2 regions of the Kitasatospora sp. NPDC059571 genome follow, and region 1 is predicted to be linked to the other one. Evidence: riboswitches for the same ligand, from Rfam matches in the RefSeq annotation. Region 1 holds a riboswitch; the other holds the start of a gene.

Region 1 (4,210 bases):
GCCGCCCATGGTCAGCGCCTTGGCGAACATGTCGCCCATGCCCTCGGCGCCGTTCAGCAGGACCATGTGCTCGACGTTGCCGAACGCGTCCGCACCGGCGCGGACGATCTCCGGCCAGTTCTCGGCGAGCTGCTGCGCGACCACGGCCTCCTGGTTCTCCGCCAGGGCCGCGGCACGGGCCTTGATCGCCTCGGCCTCGGCGAGACCCAGCGCGCGGGCCGCCTCGGCCGCCGCCAGACCCTTCGCCTCGGCCGCCGCCGCCTCGGCCTGGCCGGTCGCCTTGGTGGCCTCCGCGGACGCCAGACCGCGGGCCCGGGTGGCCTCCGCCTCGGCGTTGGCCGCGATCTTCACCCGGTTCGCCTCGGCCGCCGCCTTCAGCTCGGTCTCCCGGGCGAGCGCCTCGGCCGCGGAGATCCGCGCGTCACGGTCGGCCTGCGCCTTCGTCCGGGTCTCGTACGCCCGGGCGTCGGCCGGCTTGCGGACGTCCGCCTGGAGCTGCTGCTCTTTGCGGTGCGCCTCCAGCTCGGCGACCTTGGTCTCCTGGACGACGACCTCCTGCCGCGCGGCGGCCTGCGCCAGCGGGCCGGCCTGCATCGCCCGGGCGGTCGCGGTCTCCATCTCGGCCTGGTAGCCGGCCTGCTGGATACCGGAGTTGCGGGTCGCCTCGGCCTTGCGGGCGAACGCCTCCTGCTCCGCCTGGGTGGCCTGCCGGTCTGCCTCCGCGGCCGCGATGCGCGCGTCGCGCTGGACGGCCGCGGCGTGCGGCGCGGCGAGGTTCTTGATGTAGCCGGTCGGGTCCAGGATCTCCTGGATCTGCAGCGAGTCGATGATCAGGCCGAGCTTCTCCATCTCGGCGCCGGACGCCGCCCGGGTCTCGCCGGTCAGCCGCTCGCGGTCGCGGATCATGTCCTCGACCGTCAACCCGCCGACGATGGAGCGGAGGTGGCCGGCGAACACGTTGTGCACCCGGTGGCCCATCATCTTCTGCTGGTCCAGGAAGCGGCGTGCCGCGTTCGCGATGGACACCGGGTCGTCCCCGACCTTGAAGATGACAACGCCCTTGACGTGCACCGGAATACCCTGCGACGTCACGCACTCGACGTCCAGGTCGGCCTCGTTCAGGTCCAGGGACAGCTTGCGCACCACCTGGACGCCGGGCATCACCAGGGTGCCGCGGCCGGTGACGATCCGGAACCCCAGCCCGTCCGCGACCCCCTCGGAGCGGTGCTTGGAACCGGAGATGATCAGTGCCTCGTTCGGCTCGGCGACCCGCCACATGAGCTTGAAGAGCACGATCAGGATGATGAGTGCGGCCAGGCCGGCCGCTGCTGCGATGCCGATGAGCATCGGCTGATTCCCCCTTCAGGGCACACCCGTGTTCCGTGGCTGCGCTCTGTTGTGCAGGAAGGCGCGGAACGCGGTGGCAGCAGGAGATTCTGCGCCTCTCCCGATCACTTGGGAAGAGCATTTTGTCGAGCCTTTGCTGCAACTGCGTCCCGGCCCGGTCACCGCCGTCCGCAGCGCCGCCGACCGCCCCTGGCGGCCGGTCAGATCAGCGGGGCCACGTACACCGTCCGCGGCGGCTGGTACTCGACCACCACCACCGCCGTCCCCGGCGACAGGCTCTCCCCCGGCACCGCCGGGTACGCGAGGAACGCCTCGGTGCCGCCGCGCCCGGGGACGTGCACCATCACCTCGCCGACCAGACCCGGCCCGACCCGGCCCGTCACCCGCCCCGTGCTGCCCACCATGCGCCCAGTGTGCCCCGGGAGTCCGCTGGCCGGAACCCGTCTGGACCGGGGCGGGAGCGCCCGCTACGGTGTTGACGTCTTGTTGCAGGCAGCCGCCTGCGACCAACGGGAGCTCGGAGCACCGGGCTGAGAGGGCGCTGAAAGGTCCGCGGGTACGCGAACCGACCGCTGCGCCGACCGCAGGAACCTGACCGGGTAATGCCGGCGTAGGGAGTAGAGGTCTGATGACCACGTTCGAAGCACAGCCGCAGTCTGCCTCCGGCCGGGCGGCCGGCACCGTCCGCAGCGCGTCCACCGGCTACCCCACCCCGGCCTGGCGCAAGGCCTACCGCGAGGGCAGCCGCCCCGACCTGCGGGTCCCGTACCGCGAGGTCGACCTCACCAACGGCCGCAGCGTCCCGCTGTACGACACCTCCGGCCCGTACACCGATCCGTCCTACGAGGCGGACGTGCGGCGCGGGCTGCCCGCGCTGCGGGACGCCTGGATCCGCCAGCGCGGCGACGTCGAGGAGTACGACGGCCGGGAGGCCAGGCCGGAGGACGACGGGATCCGGCACACCGCGCCGCGCGGGGGCAACCTGCGCAACCTCGACGCCGTCTTCCCCGGCCGGCCGCGCCGTCCGCTGCGCGGCCGCGGCGGAGCCGCCGTCACCCAGCTCGCCTACGCCAAGCAGGGCGTGGTCACCCCGGAGATGGAGTTCGTGGCCCTCCGCGAGGGCCTGGCGCCGGAGTTCGTCCGTGCCGAGGTGGCGCGCGGCCGGGCCGTCATCCCGGTCAACGTGAACCACCCCGAGGTCGAGCCGGCCATCATCGGCACCAACTTCCTGGTGAAGATCAACGCCAACATCGGCAACTCCGCGGTCACCTCCTCCATCGAGGAGGAGGTCGAGAAGATGACCTGGGCGACCCGCTGGGGCGCCGACACCGTCATGGACCTCTCGACCGGCCGCAACATCCACACCACCCGCGAGTGGATCCTGCGCAACTCCCCCGTGCCGATCGGCACCGTGCCGCTCTACCAGGCGCTGGAGAAGGTCGACGGCCGCGCCGAGGACCTCAGCTGGGAGGTCTACCGCGACACGGTCGTCGAGCAGTGCGAGCAGGGCGTCGACTACATGACCGTGCACGCCGGCGTGCTGCTGCGGTACGTCCCGCTCACCGCCCGGCGCAAGACCGGCATCGTCTCGCGCGGCGGCTCGATCATGGCGGCCTGGTGCCTGGCGCACCACGAGGAGAACTTCCTCTACACCAACTTCGAGGAGCTCTGCGACATCCTCGCGGCCTACGACGTCACCTTCTCGCTCGGTGACGGCCTGCGGCCCGGCTCCATCGCGGACGCCAACGACGACGCCCAGTTCTCCGAGCTCCAGACGCTCGGCGAGCTCGGCCGGATCGCCCGTGAGCGCAACGTCCAGGTGATGATCGAGGGCCCGGGCCACGTCCCGATGCACAAGATCAGGGAGAACATGGACCTCCAGAAGGAGATCTGCGACGAGGCGCCGTTCTACACCCTCGGCCCGCTCACCACGGACGTCGCGCCCGGCTACGACCACATCACCTCGGGCATCGGCGCCGCGATGATCGCCTGGTGGGGCACCGCCATGCTCTGCTACGTCACGCCCAAGGAGCACCTGGGCCTGCCCAACCGGGACGACGTGAAGACCGGTGTCATCACCTACAAGATCGCCGCCCACGCCGCCGACCTCGCCAAGGGGCACCCGGGCGCCCAGGAGTGGGACGACGCGCTCTCCGACGCCCGCTTCGAGTTCCGCTGGGAGGACCAGTTCAACCTGGCGCTCGACCCGGAGACCGCGCGCGACTTCCACGACGAGACGCTCCCCGCCGAGCCCGCCAAGACCGCCCACTTCTGCTCCATGTGCGGCCCCAAGTTCTGTTCCATGAAGATCAGTCAGAAGATCCGCGACGAGCACGGCGACGGAGCGACCGCCGTCGAGTCCGGCTACGACGCCGAGGCCCTGGCCGGCATGCAGGCCAAGTCCGAGGAGTTCGCCGCCCAGGGCAACCGGGTGTACCTGCCGCTGGCTGACTGACCTGCAGACGAGCGCCGTCCCGAGCGACTTTCGCCTTCCGGGACGGCGCGTCGCCGTACAGGCCTACCGGGCGGCCGGACGACGGGTGAACGCCAACCGTCCGTGCTCACCCGCCGCCGGGCATGGCCGGACGGCCTGGTCCGCGCCGGCGGCGCGTCGGCAGGAGCCGTTCTGCCGACGTGTGCGGCGGTGCTCCTCAGCGCCACCGCATCCGATATGACCGCTCAGCCGTGTTCTTGAGCCATTTGTACGGACGTCGACCCTTCTGGGTACGCGCGGGTGGAACGTCGACGCCGAGGGAGCCGACGTCACCCCGGACGCTGATCGGCGTCCACCTCACCACGAGGTGACCGGAAATTGTTTCCGGCTCGCGGCAACCCTTTGCGGAGCCTGTGACCACAAGGAAGC
Region 2 (6,085 bases), on a different contig from region 1:
GCCTTGGGGGTCTGGCCGGTGACCTTGCCGCCGAAGAGGTTCAGCCCGGTGCTCTGCACGGTGAACCCGGAGTCGGTCAGCGCCTTGGTGGCGTCCTCCTTGGAGAGGCCGACCACGTCCGGCACCGGCGTCATGCCCGTGCTGACCACCAGGGTGACCGGCGAGGACGGGCTCAGCGAGGTGCCGACGCCCGGCTCCACGGAGATCACCGAGCCCTCCGGCACGGTGTCGCTGGACGCCGTGCGGTTGGCCATCGGCGTCAGCCGGGCGTTGCGCAGGTCCTGCTGGGCCCGGTCGGCCGGCTCGCCGACAACGTTCGGCACCGCGACCCGGTCCGGCCCCTTGGAGAGCACCACCTTCACCGGGTCGCTCTTGCGGGCCCGGGCGCCGACCCCCGGGTCGGTGGAGATCACCTGGCCGGCCTGCACCGACTCGCTGAACTGCTGGGTGAAGGTGCCGCGCAGCCCCGACTTGTCCAGGGTCGCGATCGCCTGGGCCTCGCTCTGCCCGAGCACGCTCGGGACCGTCGTGTAGAGCCCGTTGGAGAGCGTGTACGTCGCCCCGCCGACCAGGATCAGCACCACCGCGACCACGGCCGCCCAGATCAGCGGCTTGCGCGAGCGGCGGGGCCGCGCGCCGCGCCCGGTCTGCTGCGGACGCAGCGTCAGCGTCTCGTCGCCCTGCCGGGACGGCGGGGTCAGCAGCTCGGCCGGGACCTCCAGCACGCTGGTGCGCTCCACCGGCCGGTCGACGACGGCGGTGACCTCGGCGGTCGGGAACTGCGGGGTGGGCCGGGTGGAGGCCGGCGGCTCGGCGTCCAGCTGGGCCGGGGTCAGTGTCCGGCGGACCCGCTGGAGGGTGGCCAGCAGTTCGACCGCGTCCCAGGGGCGGGACTCGGGGTCGCGGGCGGTCGCCGCGGCGACTATGGCGTCCAGCTCGCGGCTGATGCCGGGCGCGGTCAGCGACGGCGCCGGGACGTCCTCGTTCAGGTGGCGGTAGATCACCTGCATGGCGTTCTCGCCGGTGTGCGGCTTGGCGCCGGTCAGCATCTCGTACAGCAGGATGCCGGCCGCGTAGACGTCGACCCGCTGGTCGGTCGGCGCGCCCTGGTGGATCTGCTCGGGCGCCAGGTAGGAGACCGTGCCGAGCACGGTGCCGGTCGACGTGGTGCTGGTGATCCCGTCGCCCGCGCCGTCGGTGCCGGTGAGCAGCCGCACCAGCCCGAAATCGGCGACCTTGACCATGCCGTTGTCGGTGATGAGCACGTTCTCCGGCTTGACGTCGCGGTGCACCAGGCCGGCCCGGTGCGCGGCGCCGAGCGCGGCCAGCACCGGCTCCAGGATGTCCAGCGCGGCGCGGGCCGAGAGCGCCCCGCGGTCGCGCAGCACGTCGCGCAGGGTGCGCCCGGGCACGTACTCCATCGCGAGGAACACCGCGCGGCCGTCCGCGCCCTGGTCGAAGACGTTGACCACGTTGGGGTGCGAGAGCCGGGCGACCGCCTTGGCCTCGCGGATGAAACGGCCGGTGAAGTCGGTGTCCGAGGCCAGCGAGGGGTGCATCACCTTGAGGGCGACCACCCGGTCGAGCCGCGTGTCGGTGCCCCGGTACACGGTGGCCATACCGCCGACGGCGATGCGCTGATCCACCCGGTACCGGCCGTCGAGCAGGGCACCGATCAGGGGGTCGTCGAGCGTCATGTCCACCCGAGGAGTGTAGGGCGCAGGGGGGAGCGCGGGCCGCGGACGAGGCCGTCCGCGGCCCGGTTGTGCCGATGTTGAGACATGCGTCTGCGAACGGCCCTCAGAACGCCGGGTGCTCGCGGGTGTCCAGGTCGGCGCGCCCGGCCATCTGCGAGGACGCCTCCGCGTGGAAGCGCCGCGGGATCCGGCCGGCCCGGTACGCCAGCCGCCCGGCCTCGGCGCCCCGGCGCATCGCGTCGGCCATCAGCACCGGGTCCTGCGCCCGGGTGACCGCCGAGGCCAGCATCACCGCGGCGCAGCCGAGCTCCATCGCCAGCGCCACGTCGGAGGCGGTGCCGGCGCCGGCGTCCAGGATCACCGGCACGTTCGCGCTCTCCACGATGAGCTGGAAGTTGTGCGGGTTGCGGATGCCGAGGCCGGAGCCGATCGGCGAGCCGAGCGGCATCACGGCCGCGCAGCCGACGTCCTCCAGCTTCCGCGCCAGCACCGGGTCGTCGTTGGTGTACGGCAGCACCGTGAAGCCGTCGTCGACCAGCGTCTCGGCGGCCTCCAGCAGCTCGACCGGGTCGGGCAGCAGGGTCCGCTCGTCCGCGATGACCTCCAGCTTCACCCAGTCGGTGCCGAGCGCCTCGCGGGCCAGCCGGGCGGTCAGCACCGCCTCGCCCGCGGTGAAGCAGCCGGCCGTGTTGGGCAGCACCCGGATGCCGTTGCGGGTCAGCACGTCCAGCACCGAGCCCTGGACGGCGGTGCTGACCCGCCGCATCGCGACGGTGGTCAGCTCCGTCCCGGAGACCCGCAGCGCCTGCTCCAGCACCTCCAGGCTGGGGGCGCCGCCGGTGCCCATGATCAGCCGCGAGGAGAAGGCGGTGCCCGCGATCGTCAGCAGGTCGTCGGCCATCGCTCAGCCCCCCTGGACGGCGGTGAGGATCTCCACCCGGTCGCCGCTGCCGAGCGCGGTGGCCGACCAGGCGCTGCGCGGCACCACGGCCTCGTTCAGCGCCGCCGCGACCCCGGTCGGCGCGGCCGAGACCTCGGCCACCACCTCGGCCAGCGTGGTGGCCGCGGGCAGCTCGCGCGGCTCGCCGTTGACGGTCAGTGAGATCTGGTTCATGCGAGGGCCTTCGACTGGAAACGGCTGGGGGAGAACGGCTCGGCGAGCGGGGGGAGTTCGCCGGTCGCGAGGTAGTCGGCGACCAGGTCCGCGGTCACCGGGGTGAGCAGCACGCCGTTGCGGTAGTGCCCGGTCGCGGCGACCAGGCCGGGCAGCGCGGTCGGCCCGAGCAGCGGGGCGTTGTCCGGGGAGCCCGGCCGCAGCCCGGCGCCGGTCTCCGCCAGCGGCAGCTCGGTGAGGCCGGGGACGAGCTCGTGCGCGTCGCGCAGCAGCTCGTACACCCCGCCCGCGGTCACCGTGGTGTCGTAGCCCTGCTCCTCGGAGGTCGCGCCGATCACGAGCTCGCCGTCGGCGCGCGGCACCAGGTAGATGTGCTGCCCGCGGACCACCGCGCGGACGTTGCGGGACAGGAACGGGCGGTACACCGGCGGGACGTGCAGCCGCAGCACCTGGCCCTTGACCGGCCGGACGGCCGGCAGCACGCCCTCGGGCAGGCCGGGCAGCAGGTGGCTGCGGCAGCCCGCGGCGAGCACCACCCGGCCGGCCGTCAGGTCGGCGCCGTCGTCGGTGCGGACGCCCGCCGCCCGGTCGCCGGCCAGCAGCAGTTCGGCGGCGGCGGCCCGGTGCAGCACCACCCCCGCCCGGGTGCAGGCCTCGACCAGGGCGCGCGCCAGCCGGCGGCCGTCCACCTGGTGGTCGCCGGTGACGTGCAGCCCGCCGCGCACCCCGGGCGCGAGCATCGGCTCCAGCCGGCGGCACTCGCGGCCGGTCAGCCACTCGGAGGCGAGGCCGAGGCGGCCGTGGAAGTCGTGCAGCTCGCGCAGCTCCGCGCGGTCGTCGGCGTCGAGGGCGACCGCCAGGGTGCCGGTCTGCCGGTAGCCGGTGTCCAGGCCGGTGGCCCCGGTCAGTTCGGCGGCGAACGCCGCGTACCGCTCGTTGGACGCCATCCCCAGGCGCAGCAGCGGCTCCTCGCCGTACTGCAGCTCGGTCACCGGGGCCAGCATGCCCGCGGCGACCTGCGCCGCGCCGCCGCCCGGGGCGGGGTCCAGCACGGTGACCGCGAGCCCGCGCTGCGCGGCCCGCCAGGCCACGCCGAGGCCGATGATGCCGCCGCCGACCACGAGCACGTCGGGGTGCGCTCCGGCCGGGGACGCGTCGGTGTGAGGCCGTGCCACGTCGCTGCTGCTCCCTTCGCCGGCATGACCCGGATCAGGTTCGGACGGTCGCGGGCCGCCTCAGCCCGCCTCTCAGCCCGGTGCACCGGGCTCCCGTGTGAGGTGTGCACCCACCATAACGCCGCGTGTCACGGCGGCCGAAAACGCGTACGCAGGGTGGACACCCCGGCGGATAGGGTGGCCGCCGTGGCTGAACCGAGCGGTATCGAGAGCGTCGTCGTCGTCGGCACCGGGATGGCCGGTGCCCAGTGCGCCCTCGGGCTGCGGCAGGGCGGCTGGCGGGGCCGGATCGCGCTGGTCGGCGAGGAGCCGCACCGCCCGTACGACCGGCCGCCGCTCTCCAAGGACGTGCTGCTCGGCGGCAGCGAGTCCACCGCCTTCGACATCGACTGGGAGCACCTCGGGGTCGACCTGCTGCTCGGCCGCCGCGCCACCGGCCTGGAGCCGGGGGTGCTGCACACCGACGCCGGCCCGCTCGCCCACGACCACCTGGTCCTCGCCACCGGCGCGGAGGCCGTCGAGCTGCCCGGCACCTCGGGCGCCCGGGTGCTGCGCACCCTGGACGACGCGCTCGCCCTGCGCAAGGCGCTCACCCCCGGCACCCGGCTCGCCCTGGTCGGCGCCGGCTGGATCGGCGCGGAGACCGCCACCGCGGCGCGCGCCCTCGGCTGCGAGGTGACCGTCGTCGAGGCCGGCCCGCAGCCGCTGCCCGGCGTGCTGCCGGCCGGGATCGGCGCGGCGATGGCCGGCTGGTACGCCGAGGCCGGTGTCGAACTGCGCTGCAACGCCGCGGTGACCGCCGTCGCGGAGCACGGGCTGCGGCTCGCCGACGGGGGCCGGATCGACGCCGACCTGGTCGTGGTCGGGGTCGGCGCCCGCCCGGCGACCGGCTGGCTGGCCCGCTCCGCGGTCGCCCTGGACCCGGCGGGCGCGGTGCTCGCCGACGAGCGGCTGCGCACGAGCGCGCCCGGGGTCCTGGCGGCCGGCGACTGCGTCTCCTACCCGTCGGCCCGCTCCGGCACCCGGCTCACCGTGCAGCACTGGGACCACGCGCTGCAGTCCGGTGCGGCCGCCGCCGCCTCGCTGCTCGGCTCCGACACGCCCTACGACCCGGTGCCGTACTTCTGGTCCGAGCAGTTCGGGCGGATGGTCCAGTACGCGGGCCGGCACGCCGAGGGCGACGAGCCGCTGCACCGCGGCTCGCCCGCGGACGGCGCCTGGTCGGTGCTGTGGCTGCGCGACGGCGTGCTGACCGCGGTGCTCTCGGTGGACCGCCCGCGCGACGCCAACCAGGCCAAGCGGCTGATCGACCGCGGCGCCGTGCTGGACCCGGCGGCGGCCGCCGACCCGGCGGTGGCGCTGAAGGCCGCGGTGCGCTGAACCGGGGGCGCGCGGGCGGTCACGATCCGCCATCGGTCCGCCGGGCCGGACGGGGCTGCGTGCGCCCGGGGTGCCACAGGTGGCAGTCTGGTCCCGTGAGTGAGATCGATCCCAAGATTGACGCCCTGGTCCCCGCGTGGCTCTACCTGCCCGACATCTCCGAGCGCTGGGGTGTGCAGGTCACCGAGGTCCGCAACATGGTGAAGGCGCACACCCTGCTCGCCGTGCGCCGCGGCGAGAACAAGTCCCTCCAGGTGCCGGCCGCGTTCATCACCGACGACGGCCCGGTGAAGCACCTCGTGGGCACGCTGACCGTGCTGCGCGACTCCGGCTTCAGCGACGAGGAGATCCTCGAGTGGATGTTCACCGAGGACCCGTCGCTGCCGGGCACCCCGATCCAGGCCCTGCACGAGAACCGGGCCACCGAGGTCAAGCGCCGCGCCCAGGCGATGGCGCTCTGATGGCGGACGCCCGTACGCAGCTCGCCGGCGCCCGGCTCTACCTGTGCACCGACGCGCGGCGCGAGCAGGGCGACCTGCCGGAGTTCCTGGACGCGGTGCTGGCCGGCGGCGTCGACGTCGTCCAGCTCCGCGACAAGGGCCTGGAGGCCCGGCAGGAGCTGGAGTACCTGGAGGTCTTCGCCGACGCCGCCCGGCGGCACGGCAGGCTGTTCGCCGTCAACGACCGCGCGGACGTGGCGCACGCCGCCCGCCCGCAGG

The links. A riboswitch is a leader RNA that binds a small molecule or an ion and turns the genes downstream of it on or off. The one in region 1 is predicted to bind thiamine pyrophosphate.
Region 2: another riboswitch for thiamine pyrophosphate. It lies ahead of thiO (glycine oxidase ThiO); the one in region 1 lies ahead of thiC (phosphomethylpyrimidine synthase ThiC).

What each region holds. Positions count from the first base shown of each region.
Region 1 covers NZ_JBHWBW010000232.1:174-4,383, forward strand. The annotation lists gene ACFV0G_RS23580 (SPFH domain-containing protein) at 1-1,347, opposite strand, end outside; gene ACFV0G_RS23585 (hypothetical protein) at 1,548-1,751, opposite strand; TPP riboswitch at 1,847-1,985, shown strand; gene thiC (phosphomethylpyrimidine synthase ThiC) at 1,976-3,802, shown strand.
Region 2 covers NZ_JBHWBW010000327.1:486-6,570, reverse strand. The annotation lists gene pknB (Stk1 family PASTA domain-containing Ser/Thr kinase) at 1-1,697, opposite strand, end outside; gene ACFV0G_RS28045 (thiazole synthase) at 1,801-2,598, opposite strand; gene thiS (sulfur carrier protein ThiS) at 2,602-2,811, opposite strand; gene thiO (glycine oxidase ThiO) at 2,808-3,986, opposite strand; TPP riboswitch at 3,997-4,084, opposite strand; gene ACFV0G_RS28030 (NAD(P)/FAD-dependent oxidoreductase) at 4,164-5,366, shown strand; gene ACFV0G_RS28025 (Rv2175c family DNA-binding protein) at 5,462-5,827, shown strand; gene thiE (thiamine phosphate synthase) at 5,827-6,085, shown strand, end outside.